Regions from separate parts of the Solibacillus sp. genome, predicted to be linked through region 2. Evidence: riboswitches for the same ligand, from Rfam matches in the RefSeq annotation. Region 2 holds a riboswitch; each other region holds the start of a gene.

Region 1 (3,285 bases), on a different contig from region 2:
CCTAATTAAATTGTTACAATTTTCAAAAAATACTTTCGTAAGATTGGAAAAAAGTGCATAGTAGTATGTGGAGGTGTTTTTAAATGATACATATTGAAAATATCCATTTATATCGCAATGACAAAAAGATTTTAAACGATTTAAGCTGGCATGTACAAAAGGGACAGCATTGGGCCATTTTAGGGCTGAACGGCTCCGGTAAAACGACTTTGCTGAAAGTAATTAACGGCTATATTTGGCCAAATGAAGGAAACGTCCAAGTACTGGGTGAAACATATGGGAAGACATATATACCAAAACTGCGGACTCGGATCGGCTGGGTCAGCAATGCGATGATCGATAATTTCAACTGGCAGGATAATGCGATTGAAATCGTGCTCAGTGGAAAATTCGGTGCCCTTCGCCTGTTCAATGATGTGACGGAAGAAGAAATAGAACATGCTGTTTCGATTATGAAGCATTTTCACTGCGACCATTTAGCGAATAAATCATTCGAGCATTTGTCACAAGGTGAACGGCAGCGTGTTCAAATAGCAAGGGCCATTATGGCGGATTCGGAAATTTTGATATTGGATGAGCCGTGTGGCGGTCTGGACTTGATCGAACGGGAAAACTTGCTGCAAACGATTGAACAGATTGCAGAAGCAGAAAACGGCCCTACCCTTATTTATGTTACGCATCATGTAGAAGAAATACTTCCTTGTTTTAGCCATGTACTTTTAATGAAAGACGGAAAAAATGTCGAAGCCAATACACGCGAAGTTGTTTTAACTAACGAATTATTAAGCGATTTCTTCGGGCGGGAAATCAGTTTGCAGATCGAACGCGAACGTGCCTGGGTCGCAATTAAATAAACGAACCAGCAGGAGTCCATCTCTTGCTGGTTCGTTTCATTTATAAACATTAAATATGATATTCAATATTTTCATCGACGTAATGCCATTCATACGGTGTTTCTTGGTAAACGTAGTAGTTCAGCCAGTTGTAGAACAACAGATGAGAATGGGCACGCCAAACATTTTTCGGTGCCTGCAGCGGGTCGTTGTTCGGGAAATAGTTAATCGGAATTTCCGTATTGTCCGGATCCTTCTCAACATCGCGGAAGTACTCATCCGATAATGTCGTTGCATCATACTCCAAATGTCCTGTAATCATTATATGCTTATTGTTTTTCGATTGAACGATAAACACGCCCGCATCATCCGAATAGCTTAGTAAACGCAAGTCAGGGTGTGCCCTCACTTCATCAATCGAAACCGATGTATGGCGTGAATGAGGTGCCACATACTCATCACTGAAGCCCCTTACTAAATCTACTGTTAAATCCGTGATCACATGTGAATAAACACCGGAGCACTTTTTCGGCAATTCGAATTTTCCGATGCCAAAATGGTGATACAGGGCAGCTTGAGCGCCCCAACATATATACATGATTGAAGTCACATGTTCATTTGCCCAATCCATTACATGCGTAATTTCATTCCAGTAGCCTACATCTTCAAAATCCATTTTCTCTACTGGCGCTCCCGTAATAATGAGTCCATCAAAACGGCGGTGCTTCACTTGGTCAAACGTCCGGTAAAACGTATCTAAATGCGATTTGGAAACATTTTTTGATTCGTATGTAGCCGTGTTTAAAAATGTCACATCTACCTGTAATGGTGTGTTACCGAGTAAGCGCAGTAATTGCAGTTCGGTTTTCTCTTTTTCAGGCATTAAATTAAACACTAAAATATTTAACGGTCGAATCTGCTGTGTTTTCGCACGGTCTTCCTCCATGACGAAAATCTTCTCTTTTCTAAGCAGTTCACCCGCCGGTAAATGTTTCGGAATATTAATCGGCATTCCACTTTCCCCCTCATAAGCTTTTTCAACTATCTTTTAATAATCTGTGGTATTCAGGCAATGCATTGTTTTAAGAGCGAAACGAACCGTTCCGGAACAATATAAAAAGCCCCTCTCATTCCAGCAAAACAGAATTGAGAGGGGCTTTTTTACCCGTTCTTATCTGCCAAGGTTAACACCTTGCTGGAAGTAGCACCTTTCTAGTTGTACTAGAGGTTGCTGAAGCATCATCGGGCCAAGTCCCTCCGCTTCTCTTGATAAGACTATTAAATTGTCATTAGTGTATCATGTACTTTATAATTTTGCAATAATTCCAAAAATATTATTTCACTCTTCCTGCAGCTGTTCTTTTTCTATATTGAATAAAATTTTCTCCAGCTGTTCATCCCAAACACGTGTCAATGTATTGTATACCCGTACAAAATGCCTGTTCTCCTTTTGATCAAAAAGTAAAAAACATAGGACCGGTATATCATTAATCTGGATCGATTCAGTTGAAACAACACTTGTTATATAGTGCGGTACTTCATCTTCCGCCACGGGTTGTTCGGAAAGTTGCTGTTGAATGAAATCAATCAGCACGGTTTCTTCAATCGCTTCGATTTCTTCTGTTTCGATTGTCGGGAAAGGCTCCGGAAACTCTTCCAAGTCCGCAAATTCCTCCAGATCGCCCTCCAATGGCTGTTCATGAATCGGGCTGTATTGAATAAAATAACTTGTTTCTTCAAGTTCTTCTTCAAAAATGCCCGATTCCAGCTGTGCTTTCCCTTTAGCAGTAAGTGCAAATTCCTGTTCCTTCACAATCATACCCAGTCGTAACATTTTATTCGTCAAATCATGGATAAATAACGGTTCCACCAATAAAATTTCGGCTAAAAGCTCTACATTTTTCAGTTTCGCCTTCTCAAATGAAATGAGCATCATCTTCATTAAAATATCCATGGCATTGCGCATCACCGGATGATATTTCACTTCCAATGTGTGAATCGGAATGGCATATTGCATTTGCTTTTTGATTTCAATGGACGGGTTTTGGACGAGTTCTTTCTGCAGCTGTAAAACTGTATTTTGTAAATCCATTCAATCCCCCTGTTTCTACACAGCAAAATAGCCGTCCTGCTCTTTTGCTGTCGTTAATACATGGGCATACATATCCCGTGTTTTCGCGCTCTTTGGACGTTTTGTAAACATTTCGGTACTGCCGATCATAATAAGCAGTTCCCGAGCGCGGGATAATGCAACATTCAGACGGCGGTAATCTTTCGCAAACCCTATTTCTCCGCGTTCATTGTCATGATTCCGCACCATGCTGACGATAATCACATCCATCTCCATCCCTTGGAATTTATCGACCGACCCTGTACGGATGTGTAAATGAGGTACATTGATTTCCTGTTCAATCAGACGATTGATGCGCTTCACCTGCTCCGCGTAGAATGA
Region 2 (3,285 bases):
GTAGCAACCACCTTCAATGTTGAATACGCCATTGTCAGACCAGCCATGCTCATCATCACCGATTAATTTACGGTCTTTGTCAGCTGATAACGTTGTTTTTCCTGTACCAGATAAACCGAAGAATAATGCTACATCGCCTTCTTCACCAACGTTAGCAGAGCAGTGCATCGGGAAGATACCTTGTTCAGGTAACAAGTAGTTCATAATACCGAAGATTGACTTCTTCATTTCACCTGCGTACTCAGTTCCGCCGATTAAGATGATTTTCTTTTCGATAGATGTTATAATAAATGTTTCCGATCCAGTACCGTCTACTTCAGGATCTGCTTTGAAGTTTGGCGCAGATACAATTGTAAACTCGGCAGCGTGTTTAGCCAATTCTTCTGCTGTTGGGCGGATGAATAATTGATGACAGAATAGATTATGCCAAGCATATTCGTTAATTACTTTAATAGATAATTGAGACTCTTTGTCTGCACCAGCAAAACCGTTGAATACATATAACTCGTCACGTTCTTTTAAGTAATTTACAACTTTTACATAAAGTTTATCAAATACTTCTGCTGAGATCGGACGGTTTACTTTACCCCAATCGATTTTATTGTCGCAAATTTCTTCTTTTACTATATATTTATCTTTTGGAGAGCGGCCAGTATACTTGCCTGTTTCAGCACGTAATGCACCTTCAACAGTTAGCGTTGCTTCTCCGCGTGATGTCGCTTTTTCAATTAATTGTGGAACAGATAATTGAGTTTTGATGTTTTCCCCGTTTAAAAGTTCTTTCAGCTCGTTAGCAATTTCTACCGAATTCATCTATTAAATACCATCCTTTTTTATAGTATTCCCTTATAGAGGGGAGTTGATTCCTAATTCAAAAATAGTATAACACATTAAGTGAAATAATCTATACTAATTGCAAATTATTTTTTCGTAAATTTTAGCGGATCGAAAAAAGTCAAAATTTGTTGACAGTACTTGATTTTTTGCGTAAGATGTTTAATTGAACGGATACTCTTATCCCGAGCTGGTGGAGGGGCAGGCCCTATGAAACCCGGCAACCTGCGTATATTTTATACGTGTTGGTGCCAACCTGATGCAAGGGCAAAATTTCCCTTGAACGATAAGAGTGAAAGGTAACGAAACGTAATATCCTTTCCTCACGTGTGATGAACACGGCTATGAGAGAAAGGATTTTTTTTATTTTGTTTTGCAATTTCGTACTGAGCGAAAATTATATAGTTACAGCCTTTCAGACCCTCGTGTTAAAGCAAATATAGCTTGACGTTAAAAAGGCGGATACGCAGAAGCGTAATTGCAATATGACGGACATGGGTAATGAGTACCGTATCAATAAAAAACAATTGCCAAAGTGATTTAGGAGGAAATGACATGACAAATCGTCGACTGTTTACATCAGAAAGTGTAACGGAAGGACATCCGGACAAAATTTGTGATCAAATCTCGGATGCCATTTTAGACGCTATTTTAGCTGCAGATCCAAATGCACGTGTAGCTTGTGAAACTACGGTAACAACAGGCTTAGTATTAGTATCTGGTGAAATTACAACTTCTACTTATGTAGATATGAAAGGAATTATCCGCGATACAGTAGCAGAAATCGGCTATACACGCGGTAAGTACGGCTTTGATGCTGAAAATCTTGCAGTACTAGTAGCAGTGGGAGAACAATCACCAGACATTGCACAAGGTGTTGACCAGGCATTGGAAGCACGTGAAGGTTCAATGACTGAAGATGAACTTGAAGCAATCGGTGCAGGCGACCAAGGTTTAATGTTCGGTTATGCATGTAACGAAACACCTGAACTTATGCCGATGCCTATTTCTTTAGCTCACAAATTAGCGCGTCGTTTAACAGAAGTGCGTAAATCAGGGGAATTGGAATATTTACGTCCGGATGGTAAAACACAAGTAACAATCGAATATGATGAAAACAATGTACCGGTTCGTGTGGATACAATCGTTATTTCAACACAGCACGATGAAGAAGCAACATTGGAACAAATCCAAACAGACATTAAAGAACACGTTATTAAACCGGTAGTTCCTGCTCATTTATTGGATGAGGCTACAAAGTACTTCATCAACCCGACAGGCCGCTTCGTAATCGGCGGACCTAAAGGAGATGCAGGTCTTACTGGTCGTAAAATAATTGTTGATACTTACGGCGGTTATGCGCGTCATGGTGGCGGAGCATTCTCTGGTAAGGATGCAACGAAAGTTGACCGCTCTGCAGCATATGCAGCACGCTATGTTGCTAAAAACATTGTAGCAGCTGGCTTAGCTGACCGTGCTGAAGTGCAACTGGCATATGCAATCGGTGTTGCACAACCTGTTTCAATCGCAGTTGATACGTTCGGTACAGGAAAAGTAGCTGAATCACAAATCGTAAATTGGGTTCGTGAACTTTTTGATTTACGTCCTGCAGGCATTATTAAAATGCTTGATTTACGTCGCCCAATCTATAAGCAAACAGCAGCATACGGACATTTCGGTCGCACAGATTTAAATGTGCCATGGGAAAATACGGATAAAGCAGCTGAATTAAAAGCAAAAGCAGGAATTTAATAAATAAAGGAGCATCCAGTTAAATGGATAGCTCCTTTTTTATAATTTCCAGTTAACCATCTAATTAATAGGTAGAGATTTCGACAAACAGTGAAATTACTTCTGAAGCGATTTATAGTATTGTCCCTTCGCTACATATTCGGAAATAATCCGATCCATATCTGCACGATCTTCTGCAGTTACTTCACGTACGACTTTTGCTGGGCGACCCATTGCTAAACAATTAGGAGGTATCACTTTTCCCGGTGGAACAAGACTGCCGGCACCGACAAATGCTCCCTCGCCTATAACGGCCCCGTCCAATATGATGGAACCCATACCAACTAAAGCGCGTTTTTTAATTGTACAGCTATGTAATATAACTTGATGACCAACTGTTACTTCATCTTCAATAATGAGAGGATAAGCGGGACTTTGGTGAAGGCAGCTCAAATCCTGGATGCTGACACGGTCGCCAATTATTGTTTTGTTCACATCGCCTCGGATTACTGTGTTAAACCAAATTGAAGTTTCGGCTCCTATAGTCACATCACCGGTGATTGTGGCATAGTCGGCAATAAATGCGGAAGGGTGGATCGTCGGTATTTTATCCTTGTAAGGGTAAATCATTTTCATTTCCTCATTTCTTCTATAAAATTGTAGATAAATCTATAGATATCGTAACAAAACGTGAAGATTTTTCAATTAACATTTCTTTTA
Region 3 (3,285 bases), on a different contig from region 2:
TGCAGTCTTCTGATTCGAAGAACGGCTGCTGTAATAGTCTTCCATAATTCCATCGTACTCATCTAGAAGCGTCTCGTATTTATCAACGTCATAACCATTTTCATGCAATACTGCAGCTACCGGTAAACGTGGTTTTGTTTCATTGCGTTTTGTCGGTGTACCAATTGTCATGGCAAATAACGGGAAAACGTACTCCGGTAAATTAAACAGCTCGCTGATTTCCTTAGGATTTGTACGGGCACCACCGATATAGCAAATGCCGTAACCCATTGATTCAGCTGCAATAACGAAGTTTTGGGCAAATAACGCAACATCTGCTACCCCTACAAGCACGTTTTCAGCTGTGTCAGCAGAAATATCAACCCCGTGCTTTTGACCAGCTACCAGCAAACGTTTAAAATCTACGCAAAACAAGAAAGAGGCACCCGCTGTTTTAAACTGAAATTCGTTTTTAGACAGTTCACCAAGCTTCGATTTCTTTTCTTCATCCGTTACCCAAATGACACTGTATGCCTGAACAAAATGCGAACTTGCCGCCATTTGTGCTGTTTCGATTAAATCGATGACAGTTTCTTTTGAAATTTCCTCACCTGTATATTTACGAACAGATGTATGACTGCGTAATAATTCTTTAGTATTCACGTGAACATCTCCCTTTTATGTAATAAAAACTTAATTGTTTATCCTTCAAACTTATTTTAGCCAATATTTTACTTGAAGTCGATTATTAGCGTCTGTTCAAATTCATAGGAAGGGGATTTTTGCATATCGTTATATACAGATAAGAGTAATCAGAATATAAATCTGAAAATTTTAATTTTTTTGTGTTGACATATCGGATTAGTATGTTTTATACTGAGACTCAACGATGGAACACAAATCACATAACTCTTATCAAGAGCGGCGGAGGGAATAGGCCCTGAGATGCCCGGCAACCAGTAAGTGATGAACTGACTAAGGTGCTAAATCCTACAAAATGGACAATCATTTTGAAAGATAAGAGGAGGCAAACTTGCTCATGCGCAACCCTCTTCTTAACTGAAGAGGGTTTTTTTCATTTAAAAAATCCTCCTCAAAAAACACCGATTTCACCATCGATTAAATTTTTGGGGGTAATAAAATGACAAATTTAAGACCTGAAACACTATTATTACACGGGGGTCAAAAGCCAGACCCGGAAACAGGAGCAATCGCAGTCCCGGTTTACCGTACAACGGCCTATGCATTTAACGACACAGCTCATGCGCAACGTCTTTTTGCATTACAGGAAACAGGCAATATTTATTCTCGTATTATGAACCCGACAGTCGGGGCATTTGAAGAACGGGTTGCTTTATTAGAAGGGGGTACTGCTGCAGTAGGGCTTTCATCTGGCGCAGCAGCAGTAGCATTTTCTATTTTAAACGTTGCCGGTGCAGGAGATGAGATTGTTGCGGCAGGTTCTCTTTACGGAGGGACATACAATTTATTCGCAACTACATTGCCTCGCTACGGCATTACAGTAAAGTTTGTGGATGAATCAGATCCTGCAAACTTCCAAGCGGCAATCACTGATAAAACGAAGGCGATCTTCGCAGAAATAATCGGAAATCCAAGCTTGAAAGTACTCGATATTGAAGCGGTAGCGAACATCGCTCATGACAATGGTCTTCCTTTATTAATAGACAGCACATTTGCTTCCCCATACGGAAGTAATCCGATTGAATTCGGCGCGGATGTTGTCATTCATTCTGCAACAAAGTGGATTGGCGGTCATGGAACGACAATCGGCGGGATTGTCGTTGATGCCGGGAAGTTCGACTGGACACAAGGAAGACATCCAGGATTTACGGAACCGGATACTTCTTACCATGGTCTACGCTACGGAATTGACACAGCAGGCGCTGCATTTGCGACAAAGCTTCGTGTTCAACTATTGCGAGATTTTGGTCCAACATTATCTGCTGACGCTGCATTTAACTTCCTGCAAGGACTTGAAACGCTTCATTTGCGTATTGTCCGTCACAATGAAAACACACAAAAAGTTGCCGAGTATTTAAGAAACCACCCATTTGTGGAATACGTAAATTACAACGGCTTTGAAGATTTTGAGACACATGATTTAGCGAAAAAATATTTGAAAAACGGCTTCGGATCAATCATTACGTTCGGTATTAAAGGGGGACGTGAAGCAGGGCGCCAAGTAATTGATAACGTGGAATTATTCTCGCATGTAGCCAACGTTGGGGATGCCCGTTCATTGATTATCCATCCTGCGAGCACAACGCACCAACAGTTATCTGCTGAAGAATTAAAAACTGCCGGCGTATCGGAAGAGCTCATTCGCTTATCGATCGGGTTAGAAGCAGCAGAAGATATTATCGCGGATTTAGAACAGGCATTAGCGAAAGTTGCGGCTGAAGTAGGCGTAGAAACGAACGCATAAAAAACTATAAAAAAGGCTTAGCTTTTCCCATTCGAGAAGCTAAGCAATTTTCAGAAAATTAATCCCTACTATTTTTATAAGTTTTATTGACAAATTAAATACCAAGTAATACAATTGGGATAATAAAATTACCAACCGGAAAAATTTAGAAGTGATGTTGCAGCATCATTGGAAGAAAAGGAGTTGTTCAACATGGGGAAAGTATACAGTGCACAGAACGTTGCAGCCTATATTATTTATGAACTAAATGACGTAAAGGAATTTGTGAACGCTTGCGCTATCCAGCGAATTTTGGCAGATGTAAATACTATGTGGCAGTATGTTTTTGGACACAGTGCTTTCTCAGAACAAGCTCACGATCTTGCCACAGCGGGTTATGTTGTAAAAGAAGTTGCCGAGGAATACAAGATTCATGGTACAGCCCATATTTTATCGCCAGCCAGAGAGTGGTTCTTAAAATATGGTGAATTTCAGTTAGTGGAGCGCCCATATGCGATCCCTGACTACTCCGCAAAAGAGGAAATCGTCATGACCAAGATTTTAACTGCCTATCGTTTACGGACATATAATGATATTAGCGTGGCAGTATAAAATAATTCCGGAACACTAGCGAGCCCCCTTGCTAGTGTTTTTTTATTTTTTGACGACTTCTTGTACGGAGTATGGCGTTTTATTAGAAAAGAATGAAGACGGTTATTAGAGCAAGTTTTGGGGATATTAGAAGAAATGGTGATGTTATTAGAATTTGGGTGAACTTAGGGTTTGGGTACGATTCTTTTCAAGCAAGAAACGTGTGCGAAACTGGTGTTGACGTTTTTATTAGAACAATGATGTGTAATATTAGAAGAAGTGTAAGTGAT

The links. Region 2 has a riboswitch for S-adenosylmethionine ahead of metK (methionine adenosyltransferase). Riboswitches for the same ligand answer to the same signal wherever they lie in the genome.
Region 1: it holds a riboswitch for S-adenosylmethionine, as region 2 does, so the genes downstream of both, metA (homoserine O-acetyltransferase MetA) here and metK (methionine adenosyltransferase) in region 2, are expected to answer to the same signal.
Region 3: it holds a riboswitch for S-adenosylmethionine, as region 2 does, so the genes downstream of both, ABS917_RS06010 (O-acetylhomoserine aminocarboxypropyltransferase/cysteine synthase family protein) here and metK (methionine adenosyltransferase) in region 2, are expected to answer to the same signal.

The regions. Positions count from the first base shown of each region.
Region 1 is NZ_JBELZM010000014.1:24,425-27,709, reverse strand. Features, by position in the region: gene ABS917_RS13765 (ABC transporter ATP-binding protein) at 84-854, shown strand; gene metA (homoserine O-acetyltransferase MetA) at 904-1,845, opposite strand; SAM riboswitch class I at 2,002-2,109, opposite strand; gene ABS917_RS13755 (nucleoside-diphosphate sugar epimerase) at 2,173-2,925, opposite strand; gene ABS917_RS13750 (AAA domain-containing protein) at 2,941-3,285, opposite strand, start outside.
Region 2 is NZ_JBELZM010000003.1:14,469-17,753, forward strand. Features, by position in the region: gene pckA (phosphoenolpyruvate carboxykinase (ATP)) at 1-813, opposite strand, end outside; SAM riboswitch class I at 1,012-1,127, shown strand; gene metK (methionine adenosyltransferase) at 1,390-2,586, shown strand; gene ABS917_RS04390 (gamma carbonic anhydrase) at 2,683-3,195, opposite strand.
Region 3 is NZ_JBELZM010000004.1:87,438-90,722, reverse strand. Features, by position in the region: gene nfsA (oxygen-insensitive NADPH nitroreductase) at 1-642, opposite strand, end outside; SAM riboswitch class I at 889-1,003, shown strand; gene ABS917_RS06010 (O-acetylhomoserine aminocarboxypropyltransferase/cysteine synthase family protein) at 1,121-2,425, shown strand; gene ABS917_RS06005 (hypothetical protein) at 2,618-3,016, shown strand.